4 regions of the Roseibium sp. ROS1 genome follow, and region 2 is predicted to be linked to each of the others. Evidence: predicted binding sites of a transcription regulator. Region 2 holds the regulator's gene; each other region holds the start of a gene.
The links. Region 2 encodes LexA, which represses DNA repair genes until DNA is damaged. Its sites were predicted from a motif close to TGTTCNNNNTGTGTTCNG; they were not measured.
Positions count from the first base shown of each region.

Region 1: recA (recombinase RecA) is a predicted target of LexA. The motif match lies at 2,805-2,822, and genes of this name have one in related genera.
Region 3: ACYQ6M_RS24375 (helicase-related protein) is a predicted target of LexA. The motif match lies at 2,289-2,306, and genes of this name have one in related genera.
Region 4: ACYQ6M_RS05500 (carbohydrate kinase family protein) is a predicted target of LexA. The motif match lies at 2,330-2,347, and genes of this name have one in related genera.

Region 1 covers NZ_BAAGIG010000001.1:1,415,251-1,419,467, reverse strand. The annotation lists gene alaS (alanine--tRNA ligase) at 1-1,263, opposite strand, end outside; gene recA (recombinase RecA) at 1,617-2,687, opposite strand; gene ACYQ6M_RS06415 (translation initiation factor 2) at 3,753-4,217, shown strand, end outside.
Region 2 covers NZ_BAAGIG010000002.1:1,497,085-1,501,301, reverse strand. The annotation lists gene ACYQ6M_RS14945 (ComEC/Rec2 family competence protein) at 1-1,107, shown strand, start outside; gene lexA (transcriptional repressor LexA) at 1,112-1,822, opposite strand; gene ACYQ6M_RS14935 (hypothetical protein) at 1,944-2,747, opposite strand; gene ACYQ6M_RS14930 (acyl-CoA synthetase) at 2,840-4,217, opposite strand, start outside.
Region 3 covers NZ_BAAGIG010000004.1:345,604-349,820, reverse strand. The annotation lists gene pyc (pyruvate carboxylase) at 1-1,652, opposite strand, end outside; gene ACYQ6M_RS24375 (helicase-related protein) at 2,452-4,217, shown strand, end outside.
Region 4 covers NZ_BAAGIG010000001.1:1,215,802-1,220,018, forward strand. The annotation lists gene zwf (glucose-6-phosphate dehydrogenase) at 1-1,034, opposite strand, end outside; gene ACYQ6M_RS05500 (carbohydrate kinase family protein) at 1,132-2,079, opposite strand; gene ACYQ6M_RS05505 (ATP-binding cassette domain-containing protein) at 2,761-3,534, opposite strand; gene ACYQ6M_RS05510 (ABC transporter permease) at 3,534-4,217, opposite strand, start outside.

The DNA of each region.
Region 1 (4,217 bases), on a different contig from region 2:
CATTGCAGCATCGAAGCCATCCGTATCAACCGAAATGTCACGCGTTCTGAGCGCGTCCTGGGTCAGATCCAGCGGGAAGCCGTAAGTATCGTAGAGCTTGAACGCGGTTTCCCCATCCAGACGCCCCCCAGCCTCAAGGCCTTCGGTTGCGGTGTCGAGCAGGCCGAGGCCACGCTCCAGCGTCTTGCGGAAACGCGTTTCTTCCAGCTTCAGCGTTTCGGTGATCAGATCTTCAGCGCGGCTCAGCTCCGGATAGGCACGGCCCATTTCACGCACCAGCGCCGGAACCAGCTTGTGCATCAGCGGTTCGCTTGCCCCCAGAAGATGGGCATGGCGCATGCCGCGGCGCATGATCCGGCGCAGCACATAGCCGCGGCCCTCGTTGGACGGGAGCACGCCATCGGCAATCAGGAAGCTCGTGGAGCGCAAGTGGTCGGCAATCACGCGGTGGCTGCCGGTGGCGTCGCCTTCCGCTTCCACACCCGTTGCGTTGACGGACGCCGCGATCAGTGCCCTGAAGAGGTCGATGTCGTAGTTGTTGTGGACGCCCTGCATGACGGCGGCGATCCGTTCGATGCCCATGCCGGTGTCGATGGACGGACGCGGCAGGTCGAGACGCTTTTCCGGCGTCTGTTCGTACTGCATGAAGACGAGGTTCCAGATCTCGATGAACCGGTCGCCATCTTCTTCCGCAGAGCCCGGAGGGCCGCCCCAGATGTGGTCGCCATGGTCGTAGAAGATTTCAGAACAGGGGCCGCACGGACCGGTATCGCCCATGGACCAGAAATTGTCCGACGTCGCGATGCGGATGATCCGGTCTTCACTGAGACCTGCGATCTTCTTCCACAGATCGAACGCCTGATCGTCTTCGGCAAAGACGGTTACCAGCAGCTTGTCCTTCGGAAGGCCGAATTCCTTGTTGACGAGGTTCCAGGCCAGTTCGATCGCCTGGTCCTTGAAATAGTCACCAAAGGAGAAGTTGCCCAGCATCTCGAAGAAGGTGTGGTGGCGCGCAGTGTAACCGACATTATCCAGGTCGTTATGCTTGCCGCCGGCGCGAACGCATTTCTGCGCCGTGACCGCACGGGAATAGTCGCGCTTTTCCAGACCGGTGAACACGTTCTTGAACTGGTTCATGCCCGCGTTCGCAAACATCAGCGTCGGATCGTTACGCGGCACCAGCGGCCCGGACTCGACCACTTCGTGGCCGTTTGTCTTGAAATAGTCCAGAAAGGCAGAGCGGATTTCATTTACGCCGGTCATTCGGATCTCGCATCGGTCACAGCCCCGCATATGAGGGCCTGTTGTAAATCTTGAAGGCGCTGGATCTGGGTCGCCGATCCGCGCCGGAACAGCCTTTTAACTTTCACCTCCAACCCTGTCCAGCGGTTGCACGGGCCCGACCTAACGGAAAGCTGCCGGGAAACACGCGATTTCCGGAATGAAGGCTGCCCTCACGCGCAGGACAATCGATCCGACAGGATCTGACCTCTTCCAATTTCGCTCCGTTGCGGGTCCCGAAAAGCAAAAGGCCCCCTTCCGGAGTGCGGAAAGAGGCCCTTGGAAGACCGGACAAACGTCCGGAGCTCTTGCAGACGGAGATCGGAACCTGAGGATCAGTCCTCTGCTTCTTCCGATGCAGCGTCCGGATCGATGATCGCATCGGCGATCAGGCCGGCGTTCTGGCGGATCGCCAGTTCGATTTCATCGGCAATTTCCGGATTGTCCTTCAGAAACTGCTTGGCGTTTTCCCGGCCCTGGCCAAGACGCTGGCTGTTGTAGGAGAACCAGGCACCCGACTTTTCAACGATGTTGCCCTTGACGCCAAGGTCGATGAGTTCGCCGGTCTTGGAGACACCTTCACCATAGACGATGTCGAATTCCACCTGACGGAAAGGAGGCGCAAGCTTGTTCTTGACGACTTTCACGCGGGTCTGGTTGCCGACGACTTCGTCCCGGTCCTTGATCGCACCGATACGGCGGATATCCAGACGGACGGAGGCATAGAACTTGAGCGCGTTACCGCCGGTCGTGGTTTCCGGCGAACCGAACATGACACCGATCTTCATGCGGATCTGGTTGATGAAGATCACCATGCACTTCGACTTGGAAATCGACGCGGTCAGTTTGCGAAGAGCCTGGCTCATCAGACGGGCCTGCATGCCCGGCAGGCTGTCGCCCATCTCGCCTTCGAGTTCTGCCTTCGGTGTCAATGCCGCAACCGAGTCGATGACCAGAACATCAATGGCGCCGGAGCGCACCAGCGTATCGGCAATTTCCAGTGCCTGTTCACCGGCGTCCGGCTGGGAAATCAGCAGATTGTCGATATCGACGCCAAGCTTGCGCGCATAGATCGGATCCAGCGCGTGCTCCGCATCGACAAAGGCGCAGATACCACCGGTCTTCTGGGCTTCGGCAACCGCATGCAGGGCAAGCGTGGTTTTACCCGAAGACTCCGGCCCGTAAATCTCGACGATACGGCCGCGCGGCAGACCGCCGATCCCGAGCGCAATATCAAGTCCGAGAGACCCGGTCGAGACGGCTTGCACCTCAACCACCTGGCCCTGACCCATCTTCATGATGGAGCCTTTGCCGAAGGCGCGTTCGATTTGGCTGAGCGCTGCGTCCAGCGCTTTTGTCTTATCCATCTGGCTGCTTTCTACGAGACGAAGTGTACTTTGCGACATGGCTTACGCTCCTTATTCCACGATGGACGCGCCGTTTCAATGAGAGCCTTTGTACACATTTTGTTCTCATTTGACAAGTCTGCAAAACCGATTGGTATTAAAATGAAAATGGCTGTTTGTTTCCAATATGTTCTCACTTATCGATTTTAAAACTTACCTAGCGTAATCTATTGATCGGAACATCCCGTGATTCCGCGATCGGGCAGAATCACCGGCGCCTACACTGATAGCCGTAGACAAACGACGCCCCATCACCACATTGCGCTATGCGCGTCGTCTCACAGCATACACTAGCTCCATGGAGGTATTGCAGCTGCGCATCTGGCTGATTGTCGAAACTGCGTCGGGGGGATTTCGTAATGCAGGTGAATATTCAGACAACCGCTTATGCTGCGTTTGAGCCTATCCAAGACCTTTGGTGCCATGCCTCAAAATCGAATTTTGGGTTTAGGGTAACCAGCGACTGAACTGCAGTTCTTTGGGCAACTGCAGCTAAACAGGCTATTCAAATCAAACTAAAAGGGTGCAGAACAACCCAGGCAAAAAAGAACACGCAAAGCGTCAATATTGAACTGCAAATAAAAGTATTAAAAGGGCCTCGCCTCACCCCTAGAAGCTTCAAAATTCCAACCGGGATGTAGGATATGGCGTTGAAAATAAGATTGTCTTCATTTTTTCCGCTAAGAAAATTGTTAAAATTAGCTCCCGCTGCGGCGCCTAAGATTGCAAACAGAAAAAAACATACAAAAAAAGCAAACTCTACTATCAAATTCATCGGTTAATCACTGAATATCATTCACATATTGAGTGCACGCACCTCTGTGCGCTTATCACACTCGGATATAGCTTTCCCTAGCCTATGGCGCTACCCAACATACGCCCGAGGAGGACTAGAGTATTCGGGTCGTAACCAGAAACAAAGGCTGGTTTTGCAGGGAGAGCACGTGAATATCGGGTGGCAGTGAGCGCATCTTTCAACCATACCTTGAAAAACAGATTTGCAAAGAATTTCGGTTCGGCTAGGTCTACGCCACTTTCGTTTCACTCGGCTGGGAAGCTATTTACATGAAAACAAACAAACTGTTGTGCCTGGCGCTTGCGCTTGGCTTGTCGGCTTGCGCCACCGCGACACGCGGCACCAATGAGACCGTGAAGGTCTACGCTTCGCCGGAAGGAGCGCAGATCGCCACGTCCATCGGCCTCACCTGCAACACGTCCCCCTGCTCGCTCCAGGTGTCCCGCAAACAGGAATTCACCGTTACGGTTTCCAAGGAAGGCTACAAGACCCAGACCGTCGAGGTGAACACCAAGGTTGCCCCCGGCGGCGTCGCCGGCATGGCGGGCAACGTGCTGATCGGCGGCGTTATCGGCGTCGGTGTCGACAGCGTTTCGGGAGCTACGCTCGACCACTCGCCCAATCCGGTCCTCGTTGAGCTGGTCCCCAACAACCCCAGGAACCCGAAAACCCCCAAGGGTGATCTCTCCGAAATCAAGGAAAAGATCGCCGCAAAACAGCGTGCCCAGGAAGAA
Region 2 (4,217 bases):
CGGCAGCGAGATCGTTCCCTGTCATCTGGTGAAAGACTGTCCGGATGGGGCATGGCGACTTGTCTTTACCTCGGCAAGTGGGTTGCAGGGCTGTTTGTCACCGCATTGGTCGCAGGGCTGGCGACCGGCATTATAGGAGCTCATCACTTCAGCCGCATTGCGCCCTATGGCCTTGTCGGCAACTTGCTGGGAATGCCGGTGTTTTCACTTGTTGTGATGCCGATGGGAGTATTTGCATTCGTTCTGATGCCCTTCGGCCTTGCGGCTCTCCCTCTGGCTGTCATGTCTTTCGGAGTTTCACTTCTGTTGAAGGTTGCTTCCTTTACCGCAGCCCTTGATGCCGGCGGCGGAACTTCCGGAAGGCTCGACGGGGCTGCTGCATTGCTGTTGCTATCATCATTATTTGCCGGATTGTTGGTGCCTGGCAGAAAGCGTGTGCTCGCAGGAGTGCCTCTCGTCGCAGGAATATTGATTGTTCTCACCAGCCGGCCTCCGGATATCCAGATTGCTGCAAGCGGCTCTCGAATTGCTGCCCGCGATGAAACGGGAATTTTGCGCTACGCAGCAAGGGGAAGATCGTTTGCAAGTGATCTCTGGCTGCAGTCGGAAGGAGTGAGGAATGATGCGATCTTGTCGCGCAAGATGAAATCGCCTCAAAGAAATTGCGATGAGGACGGTTGTGTCATCAGGGCCTACGTCAATTCAGAGGACGCAGAACGGTTGGATGGCAGGCAATCGTTTCTTGCAATCGCGCAGCCAAAGACATTTGAAGCGTTTCAGCTGGATTGCCGATATGCCGATTTGGTCGTGACCGATCTTGTCGCTCCGGAGAGCTGCGGTGCAGCCCTCGTTCTGGATCACGGTACGCGCACCGAACGTGGTGCCGTCTCCATCTGGCTATCGCCCGGTGATTTCAGCGAGGCCGCGAATGCTACGAGCGGTGCCAGTGGACCGGGCCATCCGCCAAACGAAAATCTGAAAATCGGGAAACTGAAGTTTGCCATCCCTGACCCACCGCGCCCCTGGCATCAGCAGGGAACGGTAACAAGAGACAGCCTGCGTCTAGCCGAGCGCGCCTCGGTGGCCGAAGCGCGCGCAGAGGAGTGACTGGTCAGTACTGACGAAACAGGGCAACGAGGCGGCCCTGAACACGAACGCGGCCGGGACCGAAGATCCTGGTTTCATATGCCGGGTTGGCTGCTTCAAGAGCGATGGAAGCGCCTTTCTTGCGCAGCCGTTTCAAGGTGGCTTCTTCATCGTCCACGAGTGCAACCACGATGTCGCCACTGTCGGCGCTGTCGGTCCGGCGGATAAGAACGGTATCACCGTCCAGAATGCCCGCCTCAATCATGGAATCACCACGAACCTCCAGCGCGTAGTGTTCCCCGCGACCAAGCAGGTCCTGCGGCACTGTGATGGTATGGCTGTGTGTTTGAATGGCCTCGATGGGCACGCCGGCTGCAATGCGGCCCATGACGGGAATTTCCGTAACACTGGACACTGGCACCGGTGCAGCTTTTTCCGGCTCCGGTTTGCCGAGTGAGCCTTCAATGATTTCAGGTGAGAAGCTGCCTCTTGGTCGTGGAGCGCCCAAGCCGGGTGCGATGGAGTCCGGAAGACGAACAACCTCCATGGCTCTGGCCCGGTTTGGCAGGCGCCGGATGAAGCCACGTTCTTCAAGCGCGGTGATCAGGCGGTGAATGCCGGACTTGGAGCGCAGGTCGAGCGCATCCTTCATTTCGTCGAAAGACGGCGGCACACCGGTTTCTTTCAGTCTTTCGTGAATGAACATGAGCAGTTCGTACTGCTTGCGCGTCAGCATGTAGGCGTCCCCTGACCGAGAAAACATCTGGTACAAATCAAGAACATGGTACCTGTTCTCATTGTGTTCTGCAAGGGTAAATGTTCTCTTACTGTTCTTGGCTTCGAACAAGTTGCCGTATTCAATCCGTCTCCGATATCGGATTTAGGTCGTCCTTCGATCCGGTCATGATCAGCAGTTCACAGGTGATCAAAGTCGGCGCGCCACCAGCGGTGAGAATGCCCCGATGCAGTCCACCTTCGAGATCGACGGCGCGGATTGGGACGCAAAGCTCTTGCTCCGGTTTCGCGCCAGCGTTTGCAGACAGGAGTATCTCGGAGATCAGACCTGTCATCGGCTGGGCATCGCGGAACGCTGCTCCGGCCAGACTGCCCAGTCCATAGACTTCGAAGGAGGGTGCTTTCAGCTCTTTTGCGAGTTCTTGGATGCTGTCCGTCAGGTCGGCAAACGGAGCGAGTGTGGTGATAAGCGCATTGTAGTCGGTTGTCCGTGACTGTTCGTCATCCTGTTGCACACGAAACAGCGTGAATTCGGTTTCCGGATCCAGCGATGCCACGAACGCTGCGCCTTGCAGGCCGTACCCTTTGATAGCCCCCTGATGCGCAACCTTCAGCGTATGCGGCAGTAAGTGGCCAAGGTGCTCGACTTCTTCCTCGTGCCAATAAGCGTGTACATGAGCGAACCATTCACCATCTCGTATCCCGAGAATGGCAACTGCGGACTCCAGCGTTGCGCCTTTCGAAGAGTGCGTGTCGCTGTACCAGGCTGCATGTCGGTCATCGATTGCACAGGCAGGCATTACGAAGTCGAACGCTTCGAGCGTGAGCCCGGAAAGATCGAGAACGGCGGAGCTCAGTCCTTGGTGCGTGGCGAAGCGGCCCAGCGCCTCCAGCAAGGGAGTTTGCTCTGCCAGGGAGATTTCCAATGGTTTCGCCAGACATCTGGCATGTGGGAGCCGATTGATGGCAGAAGGGCCGGGATGACGAATGTCGGACAGAGATCTGGGGGCGGGCCGTCTCACAACAGGCCTTTCTCGGTCAAATGCTCCCGCACCAGTTTCTTGGTGATCTTGCCATAGGCGCTTGTCGGCATTCCGGGAATGAAGAGATAACGTGCAGGCATCTTGTAGCGGGCGATCTTGCCGTTCAGATAGTCGCTGAGTTCCTGAGGGTCGGGTGACTTGTCTGGGGCAGCCACACAAACGGCTAGGCCGACTTCGCCCCATTGCCTGTCCGGAATGCCGAGAATTGCGACCTCGGAAATATCCGGATGTGTAAGCAGCACTTCCTCGACTTCCTTCGGGTAGACGTTGGAGCCACCAGAAATGTACATGTCCGACGCTCGGCCTGTCAGGAAGAGGTAGCGCTGTACATCCATGTGACCGATGTCTCCGGTGCGGAACCAGCCGTTCCGGAAAGACTTCTGGTTGGCGTCTTCGTCTTCCAGATAGCCAGCACAGACTGCCGAACCGATGACGCAAACTTCACCCGTTTCATTGGGGGGTAGATGATTGCCATCCTCGTCCTGGATCGAAACCTCTATACCCGTGCGCTCCGTACCGCATGTGCCGCTGCGTGTCTCAGGTCCATCCTCCAGAAAATGATCCTGTGGCCGTAGCACGGTGATGTTTCCGGTGACCTCGCCAAGTCCGTAGTATTGAACCAGAACGTGCCCCAATTTCTGGAGTGCCAGCTTCTGATCCTCCCTGTACATGGGAGCCCCCGCATAAATGACGTGACGAAGGCTCGAGTGATCGTACTGATCGACAGAAGGGTCTTCCACCAGGCGTTTGACGATTGTGGGAACGGTGAAGAGATTGCTGACCTTGTGTTTTTCGATCAACTCGAATGCAGTCGAAGGATTGAAGCCACCTCCGGGCAGGAGAACATGTGTGGAACCAACTGATAGCTGGGCAATCAGTTGCAACCCTGCACCGTGTGACAATGGAGCTATGACCAGCGACGCATCGCGCTCCGTCGTCCCGGGCAACAGGTCTGCCATGTAGTTGACGCAAACGAATCCGATCTGCCCGTGACTGAGGACAACCGCCTTCGGGCGGCCAGTCGAGCCTGAGGTGAAGAACAGCCAACAGGGATCGTTATAGTCCACTGCCTCGTTCTGCAGGACCTGTCCCTGGTAACGGGAGAGGAGATCCTCATAGCTTGTGCCAAAGTCGCTGGCTCCAATTGTAATGCATCGTGTCAGCTGATCTCTGGCGTTTCGCACTGCATCGGCCTGAGCACCAAAATCAGCGTCACACAGGAAAACCTTCGCCTTCGCTTTTACCGCAGCATAGGCCGTCTCGCCCGGAGCCTGTCTGAAATTGCAGGGAACCCAGATGGCTCCCAGACGAAATGCCGCCAACATGATCTCTATCATCTGATGCGAGTTCTGG
Region 3 (4,217 bases), on a different contig from region 2:
ATGCGGGTTGCCAGCAGCGACTGGTGCGCATCGCGCATGGTCGTGTCGGTCACCAGCGTCCGCTTCTGGTCCTTCATCCAGTCGGCAAAACCCTTCGGACCCAATTCGTCCAGCAACTGGCGTGTGCCGGAGGGCTTGGCATCGCCAAAGTTCGGGATGACGGGCGCGGCCACATCCTTCGGCGGACGTGCGCGGCTCTTGGTTTCCGGATGACCGTTCACCGAAACGTCGGCGATATAGGTCAGGAGCTTGGTTGCGCGGTCCTGACGCTTGGTCTGCTCGAACAGGGCCGGCGTCTCGTCGATGAAACGGGTCGTGTAGTTGTTGGCCTTGAAGTCGGCGTGGCTGATGATGTTCTCCAGGAACACCAGGTTTGTCGCCACACCGCGGATACGGAATTCGCGCAGGGCGCGGTCCATGCGCTTGCGGGCGTCTTCCGCCGTCGGAGCCCAGGCCGTGACCTTTTCAAGAAGCGGATCGTAGAAACGGGTGATCACCGCACCGGAATACGCCGTGCCGCCGTCCAGACGGATGCCGAAGCCCGTCGCCCCGCGATAGGCGGTGATGCGCCCGTAATCCGGAATGAAGTTCTGCTCCGGATCTTCCGTCGTGATGCGGCACTGCAGGGCATGGCCGTTGAGACGGATCTTGTCCTGGGAGGGAACGCCGCTTTCCGGCGTGCCGATCTTCTCGCCTTCGCAGATCTTGATCTGTGCCTGGACGATGTCGATGCCGGTGACCTCTTCCGTCACCGTGTGTTCCACCTGAACGCGCGGGTTCACTTCAATGAAGTAGATGGCACCGGTGTCGGCATCCATCAGGAACTCGACCGTGCCGGCGCCGCGGTAATTCACGGCCCGGCCGATCTTCAGACCATATTCACAGAGCTCGGCCCGCTTTTCGGCCGAAAGATACGGCGCCGGAGCGCGCTCGACCACCTTCTGGTGGCGGCGCTGGATGGAACAGTCGCGCTCGAACAGATGAACCACGTTCTCGCCGTCACCCAGGATCTGAACTTCAACGTGGCGCGCCCGCTGGACCAGTTTCTCCAGATAGATCTCGTCCTTGCCGAATGCCGCCATGGCTTCGCGCTTGGCCGCCAGAACTTCCTTGGCCAGGGTCGCTTCGTCCGGAATGACGCGCATGCCGCGGCCACCACCGCCCCAGGAGGCCTTCAGCATGACCGGGTAGCCGATCTCGGCGGACTGGCGCTTGATTTCGTCCATGTCGTCCGGCAGCGGGTCCGTTGCCGGCATCACCGGCACACCCGCCTCGATGGCCAGATTGCGCGCGGCCACCTTGTTGCCCAGGCGGCGCATGGTTTCGGACTTCGGCCCAATGAAGGTGATGCCGGCTTGTTCGCAGGCATCCACGAATTCCGGGCTTTCGGACAGAAGGCCGTAACCGGGGTGAATGGCGTCTGCACCGGAGAGTTTGGCAACGCGGATAATCTCGTCGATGGAGAGGTACGCCTCGATCGGCCCGAGCCCCTTGCCGACCTGATACGCTTCGTCGGACTTGAACCGGTGCAATGCCAGTTTGTCCTGCTCGGCATAGATCGCAACGGTCTTCATGCCCAGCTCGTTGGCGGCACGGAACACCCGGATCGCGATTTCAGATCGGTTAGCAACGAGAATTTTTGTTATCGCCAAACGCCTTCTCCCCCTAATTTTACGCAAAACGAAAAGCCAGTTTCGGCAAGATTTCTACTTTGGTCGGAGGCGCTTGAAAAGGGGCAGAAGCTATGTCCTTTTTTTAACTTGGAAAATAATTTTGCGTCTGCGCCCGTAACTGTAGGAAAACGAACACTAATTCGATTGAACCCCAGATCCTCCCGGACTTTTTGAAAAAAGTGCAGCGCAGCAATTTTAAGATCGGGACAGGCACCGAAACCGCAAAAACCGGCTTGCGTGGCTGCTGACCATTTCGGGACACATTCCTGTCTGCAAGACAAATTCACCCTCAGGACCGCCCAACTGCGTAGACACCGCTCTACCGGAAACCCACTAGATCTTGTGAGAACAAATCCGCAACCTTTATGAATCAGCGATTCGTCCAAGATTCGTTCACCCTGTGTCCCCGGGTAAACGGCATTCTCCCTCCGGCGATGATACGCGTTTATGGAAAATTAATCATTGACAGAGATTCGAGGCAAATCAGCCACAACCGCGCAGAACGACTCAACCTCTTGACCAGATTCAGGATTTTGTGGCTCTACCCACCTTGCAAACCACATGTCGTAGGGAACAAATCCTGAATCGCCCGGAGTCGCCGATTCGGTTTCGGTTTGTTCCAGAGTCGTTCTCCACAACATATTTCAACCGTCAAAAACCTGACCGGCTGGCCAAAAGAATAAGGACATGCCCGCCCCGGCTGTGCTAGACACGCGACACCAGATATAGGCGCCATCCGTTTGCGCCGATCCGAAGAAAGCCGATCACAAGCCTCCCCATGCCCCGTCCCCAGACCCTGCCGCTGCCGCCGTCTGCCCGGTCCCGCACTGTGACGGCCGTGCTCGGACCGACCAATACCGGCAAGACCCACCTCGCCATTGAACGCATGCTGGCCCAGCCTTCAGGGCTGATAGGGCTGCCGCTGCGCCTGCTCGCGCGTGAAGTCTATAACCGTGTTGCCGACCGCGCGGGTCCGGAAGCGGTGGCGCTGGTCACCGGCGAAGAAAAGATCGTCCCGAAGAACCCGCGGTTCTGGGTCTCGACGGTTGAGGCCATGCCGCTGGACCTGAAGACGGATTTCGTCGCCATCGACGAAGTGCAGCTGGCGGGCAACCTCGATCGCGGTCATGTCTTCACCGACCGCATCCTGAATGTTCGCGGTCAATCCGAAACGCTCCTGCTGGGTGCGGCGACCGCACGCCCGCTGCTGGAAAAACTGCTGCCGGGCATCAATGTGGTCACGCGGCCGCGCATGTCCGTGCTGGAATATGCGGGCTCCAAGAAGGTCTCGCGCCTGCCGGCCCGTTCGGCCATCGTCGCCTTCTCGTCAGACGAAGTTTATTCCATTGCAGAGCTCATCCGTCGCCAACGCGGCGGGGCGGCCGTGGTGCTTGGCTCGCTGAGCCCGCGCACGCGCAATGCGCAAGTGGAACTGTTCCAGAACGGCGATGTCGATCACCTGGTCGCGACCGACGCCATCGGCATGGGGCTGAACCTCGATGTCCATCACATTGCCTTTGCGGGTAACCGCAAATATGACGGCTACCAGTACCGCCAGCTGACCGCCTCGGAGATGGGTCAGATTGCCGGACGGGCTGGCCGCCACACCAAGGATGGCACCTTTGGCGTGACCGGACGGGTCGATCCGTTGGACGACGACCTGGTCGAACAGATCGAAAGCCACCACTTCGACAGCCTGAAAGTGCTGCAATGGCGCAACAGTGCGCTGGATTTTTCGTCGGCAAACGCCTTGCGCTCAAGCCTCGACATGGTGCCGCGTGAAGAGGGTCTCGCAAGGGCACCCATTGGCGACGACATCACTGCTCTTGAACATTTATTGCGCGATCCCGCAATATCCGGCATGGCAAAGGGCGGAAATGCGGTCGAATTGTTATGGGACGTGTGTCAGGTCCCCGACTATCGTAAGATCGCCCCGGCGAACCACGCAGAGTTGCTCAACACCATTTACACCCACCTGATGCAGGACAATGCGATTGCCGATGACTGGTTCTCGCGTCAATTGGCCTTCGCAGACCGCACAGATGGTGATATCGACACTCTCGCAAACCGGATTGCACACATCCGGACCTGGACCTATGTCGCCAACCGTCCCGACTGGCTGGCCGATCCGGCCCACTGGCAGGGCGAGACGCGCGACATAGAAGACAAACTATCTGACGCCCTTCACGAGCGGCTGACGCAGCGGTTCGTGGATCGGCGTACAAGTGTATTGATGCGACGTTTGAGAGAGAACGCAATGCTGGAAGCGGAAATTACATCGAGCGGCGATGTGCTCGTGGAAGGTCAGCACATCGGGAATCTGCTTGGCTTCCGGTTTGCCCCTGACGCGGCAGCTGAAGGACCGGACGGCAAGACCGTGCGTGCCGCAGCCCAAAAGGCCCTGACCACCGAAATCGAATCCCGTGCGGACAAGCTCGGCAAGTCCGAGAACTCCGATTTCGTGCTGACGTCCGAAGCCGTGATCCGCTGGCGCGGGGAACCCGTGGCCAAGCTCGTCTCCGGAGAAGAGGTACTGACGCCCGT
Region 4 (4,217 bases), on a different contig from region 2:
ACACGCTGCGCCAGACGTTTGCCGGTGCGCAGGTAGAAGGGCACGCCGGCCCAACGCCAGTTGGCGATTTCCGCCTTCAGGGCGACGAAGGTTTCCGTCCGGCTTTCGTTGTTGCCGAGCTCTTCCAGGTAACCGGGAACCGCACCTCCGGCCGAAGCTCCTGCGCGGTACTGGCCGCGCACGGTCAGCTTGTCGATGCTCTGCTCGTCGATCGGGGCAAGAGCTTTCAGAACCTTCAGCTTCTCGTCGCGCACGCTGTCGGCGTTCATGCTTTCCGGCGGCTCCATCGCAACAAGGCAGAGCAGCTGCAGAATGTGGTTCTGCACCATGTCGCGCAGGGCACCTGCGGTATCGTAGTAGCCGGCACGGCCACCGGTGCCGAGCGACTCGGCCACGGTGATCTGGACGTGGTCGATATGGGCCGCGTTCCACAGCGGCTCGAACAGGGCATTGGCAAAGCGCAGGGCCATCAGGTTCTGCACCGTTTCCTTGCCGAGATAGTGGTCGATACGGAAGATCTGGTGTTCGTTGAACACCGCACCGACCGTGTCGTTGAGCGCCCTGGCGGACTTGCCGTCCTTGCCGATGGGTTTTTCCATGACGACGCGGGAATGGTCGTTGACGACCCCGATCCGGCCGAGGTTCTCGCAGATCGTGCCGAAGAGGTCCGGGCCGACTGCAAGATAGAAGGCGCGGATGACTTCAGGACGTTCGTCCAGGATGGTTCTCAGATCTTCAAAGCCGTCGCCAGTGGCGATGTCGATCTTGACGTAGCGCAGGCGCTTCAGGAACTGCTGAAGATGCTCGTCGTCCAGATCCTTGACGTGTTCTTCAAGCGCGGCCTTGGCATAATCGCGATAGTCGTCGTCGGAATAGTCCCGGCGGGCACTGCAGATGATGCGGGCGTTTTCCGGCATCTGGCCGTCCGCGTCGCGGTGGTAAAGGGCAGGCAGAAGCTTGCGGTGGGCGAGGTCTCCGGAGGCTCCGAAAACGACGAGGTCGAATTCTTCAACTTCAATGACGCGTACCGCCATAAAACATCCCTTCTCACAGCTGCCAGTCCGATGGGCCGCTCCGGCCTGGACCGTTTTCGACTGCCTTTTAAATCGATTTAATTCTCTTGTCAGCCCCTCATTTCAGGGCCGACCACTCTTTTTCCAGTTCGCTCCTGCGCGGCAGATCCGCTCCCCGCCGGGAGCAAGTGATGGCAGCTGCCCCGACAGCGAAGTCAAGAAGACGATTTAGCTGGCCGGCGTCAAGGGCTGCAAGCGCATCACGGTCTGTTGCACCTAGATGTTTCAACCCTGCAAGCAGAGCTGCCTGGAAGGTGTCGCCCGCGCCAACGGTGTCTTCAACGGTTACCTTGATGCCAGGACGGCTGACTTCGATGCCTTCGGCAAATGCGGTTGCACCGTCGCCGCCCTGTGTGACGATGACCAGCGAAGCCCCCATGCCGAGCCAGGCGCGGGCAATGGTTTCGACAGGTTCACCGGGAGCGATCAGGGCAAGGTCTTCGTCCGACACTTTGACGACATCCGTCAACGGAACAAGGCTTTCCGTATTGCGGCGCCAGAGCGCCATGTCCGGCACCACGGTCGGGCGTATGTTCGGGTCGAAGGAGACCAGCGTATGGTCTCGCTCGCGTTCGATCAGAGCCCTGAAGGCGGCCGAAACCGGCTCGACCAGTGCCGTGTAGGACCCGATGTGCAGAAACAATGGCGGTTCGTCGAACTGCGGCAGGTCATCGACGGTCACCATGCGGTCAGCCGCGTTCTCGCCGTAGAACGTATAGGCCGGAGAGCCGTGCTCATCCTTCTGGACGAGGCTGAGCGTCGTCAGGTAATCAGTCCTCAGGATATAGCGTTCCGAAACGCCTTCACTGCGGAACTTCTGGACCAGACGCTCGCCAAGGGCATCGCGCGAAATGCCGCCGAAAAACCCGGCGTCCTCTTCAAGGCGCGCCAGCCCCATGGCCACGTTGAAGGGGGATCCGCCGATACGGGCGTCGAAAGAAACACTGTCGCCGGAACCGGCTTCTCCAAAGAGATCGAACAGTGCTTCGCCGCAAATCAAAAACATATACGTTCTGGTCTTTCGTCGTTTGTCAGGAACCGCATCGACAGCGGATTCATGGCTTTGTGTCATTTCGCGGCAGCGGCCTTTGAGACCACCGCCTCATCCGAAGGAGGCCCGCAAGGCGCCGAACTCGCCGCCCATCCTTTGAGACGAACCTTTCGGTTCTCCTCAGGATGAGGGTGTGGGTAGGAGTGGGCTGAACCCGGTGTCTCCCGCCACCTTATTGGTTTCAACGAGGCGCGCCAATGGCGCTCGTTGCATGTGTCTTCTCTGCCCCCACAACGGCTCATCAAACCACCACCTCATCCTGAGGAGGGCCATAGGCCCGTCTCGAAGGATGGGCCACAAACGCTGATTTTGCCGCCCATCCTTCGAGACGAACCTTTCGGTTCTCCTCAGGATGAGGGTTCGGGTGGGAGAGGTGCTGAACCCGGTGTCTCCCGTTCCCTTATTGGTTCCAACGAGGCCTGCCAATGGCACCCGTTGAATGACCTTTCTCCTCCCTACAGCGGCTTATCAAACCACCACCTCATCCTGAGGAGAACCATGGGCCCGTCTCGAAGGATGGGCCACAAGCACTGAATTTGCCGCCCATCTTTCGGGACGAACCTTTCGGTTCTCTTCGGGATGAGGTCCCGGGTAGGAGGCGCCGGATGAAAGGCACCTCCCGTTTTCTTCCCTGGCCTAGGCCGCCATGCTGTCCGGCGGATCCATGGCTCCGGTCATGATCGCCACCGCATCGGACATGGAAAAGTCCGACGGTTTGATGACACAAGCCCGACTGCCCAGCCGATGAATGTGGATTCGGTCGGCAACCTCGAAGACATGGGGCATGTTGTGACTGATCAGCACGATGGGCAAGCCCCTGGCCCTGACATCCTTGATCAGCTCCAGCACGCGCCGGCTTTCCTTGACGCCGAGAGCGGCGGTCGGCTCGTCCATGATCACGACCTTGGAGCCGAAAGCGGCCGCCCGTGCCACCGCCACACCCTGGCGCTGACCGCCGGAAAGCGTTTCAACGGCCTGGTTGATGTTCTGAATGGTGAGCAGCCCCAGTTCGTTCAGCTTTTCGCGGGCGATCTCTTCCATCTTCTTTCGGTCCAGCTGGCGCAGCCAGGTGCCGCGGAAGCCGGGTTTCTTCAACTCACGACCCATGAACATGTTGTCGGTGATCGACAGGGCAGGGGACATGGCCAGGGTCTGGTACACCGTCTCGATCCCGGCTTCGCGGGCGTCGATGGGCGAGGTGAAGTGGACGGGCTTGCCATCAAGCAGGATCTCTCCGCCATCAGGCTGCACGGCTCCGCTGAGAGCCTTGATCAAGGTAGATTTGCCGGCCCCGTTGTCGCCGATCACGGCGAGGATCTCGCCGGGATAGAGTTCGAAATCGGCTCGGTCCATGGCCACGACACGGCCGTAGCGCTTGACCAGTTTACGCGCTTGCAGGACAGGTTCCATTACACAGATACCTTTCTGATCCATTGGTCGATCGCGACCGCGCCGATGATGAGGATGCCGATCAGCAGGTAGGTCCACTGCGCATCGGCGCCGAGCAGGCGCAGGCTGAGCGTGAACACACCGACGATGAGTGCGCCGAACAGGGTGCCGAGCACGGATCCACGTCCGCCGAAGAGCGAGATGCCGCCGATCACCACGGCCGTGATGGATTCGATGTTGGCAAGCTGACCCGTGGTCGGGGAGACCGAACCGATGCGGCCGATCATCGCCCAGCCGGCGAAAGCGCAGATAAGCCCGGACAGCATGTAGACCGATATCAGAACCTTCTTCACCTGCACGCCCGAAAGCTGCGCGGCTTCCGGATCGTCGCCAACGGCGTAGACATGCCTGCCCCAGGCTGTCTGACGCAGGGCGTAGGCCAGCACCAGCACCAGAAGCACCATGAAGATGACGCCGTAGGTGAAGACTGCGCCGCCGACATTGACCTTGTTGCCGAAGAACTGAAGCAGCGGTGCCACTTCGGCGATTTCCTGCGACCGAATGGTCTCATTGGCCGAATAAAGGAAGTTGGTGGCAAGCACGATCTGCCACATGCCGAGCGTCACGATGAAGGGGGGCAGCTTGACGATGGCGACAAGGAAGCCGTTGAGATACCCGCAAAAGGTACCGCAAATAAGGCCGCA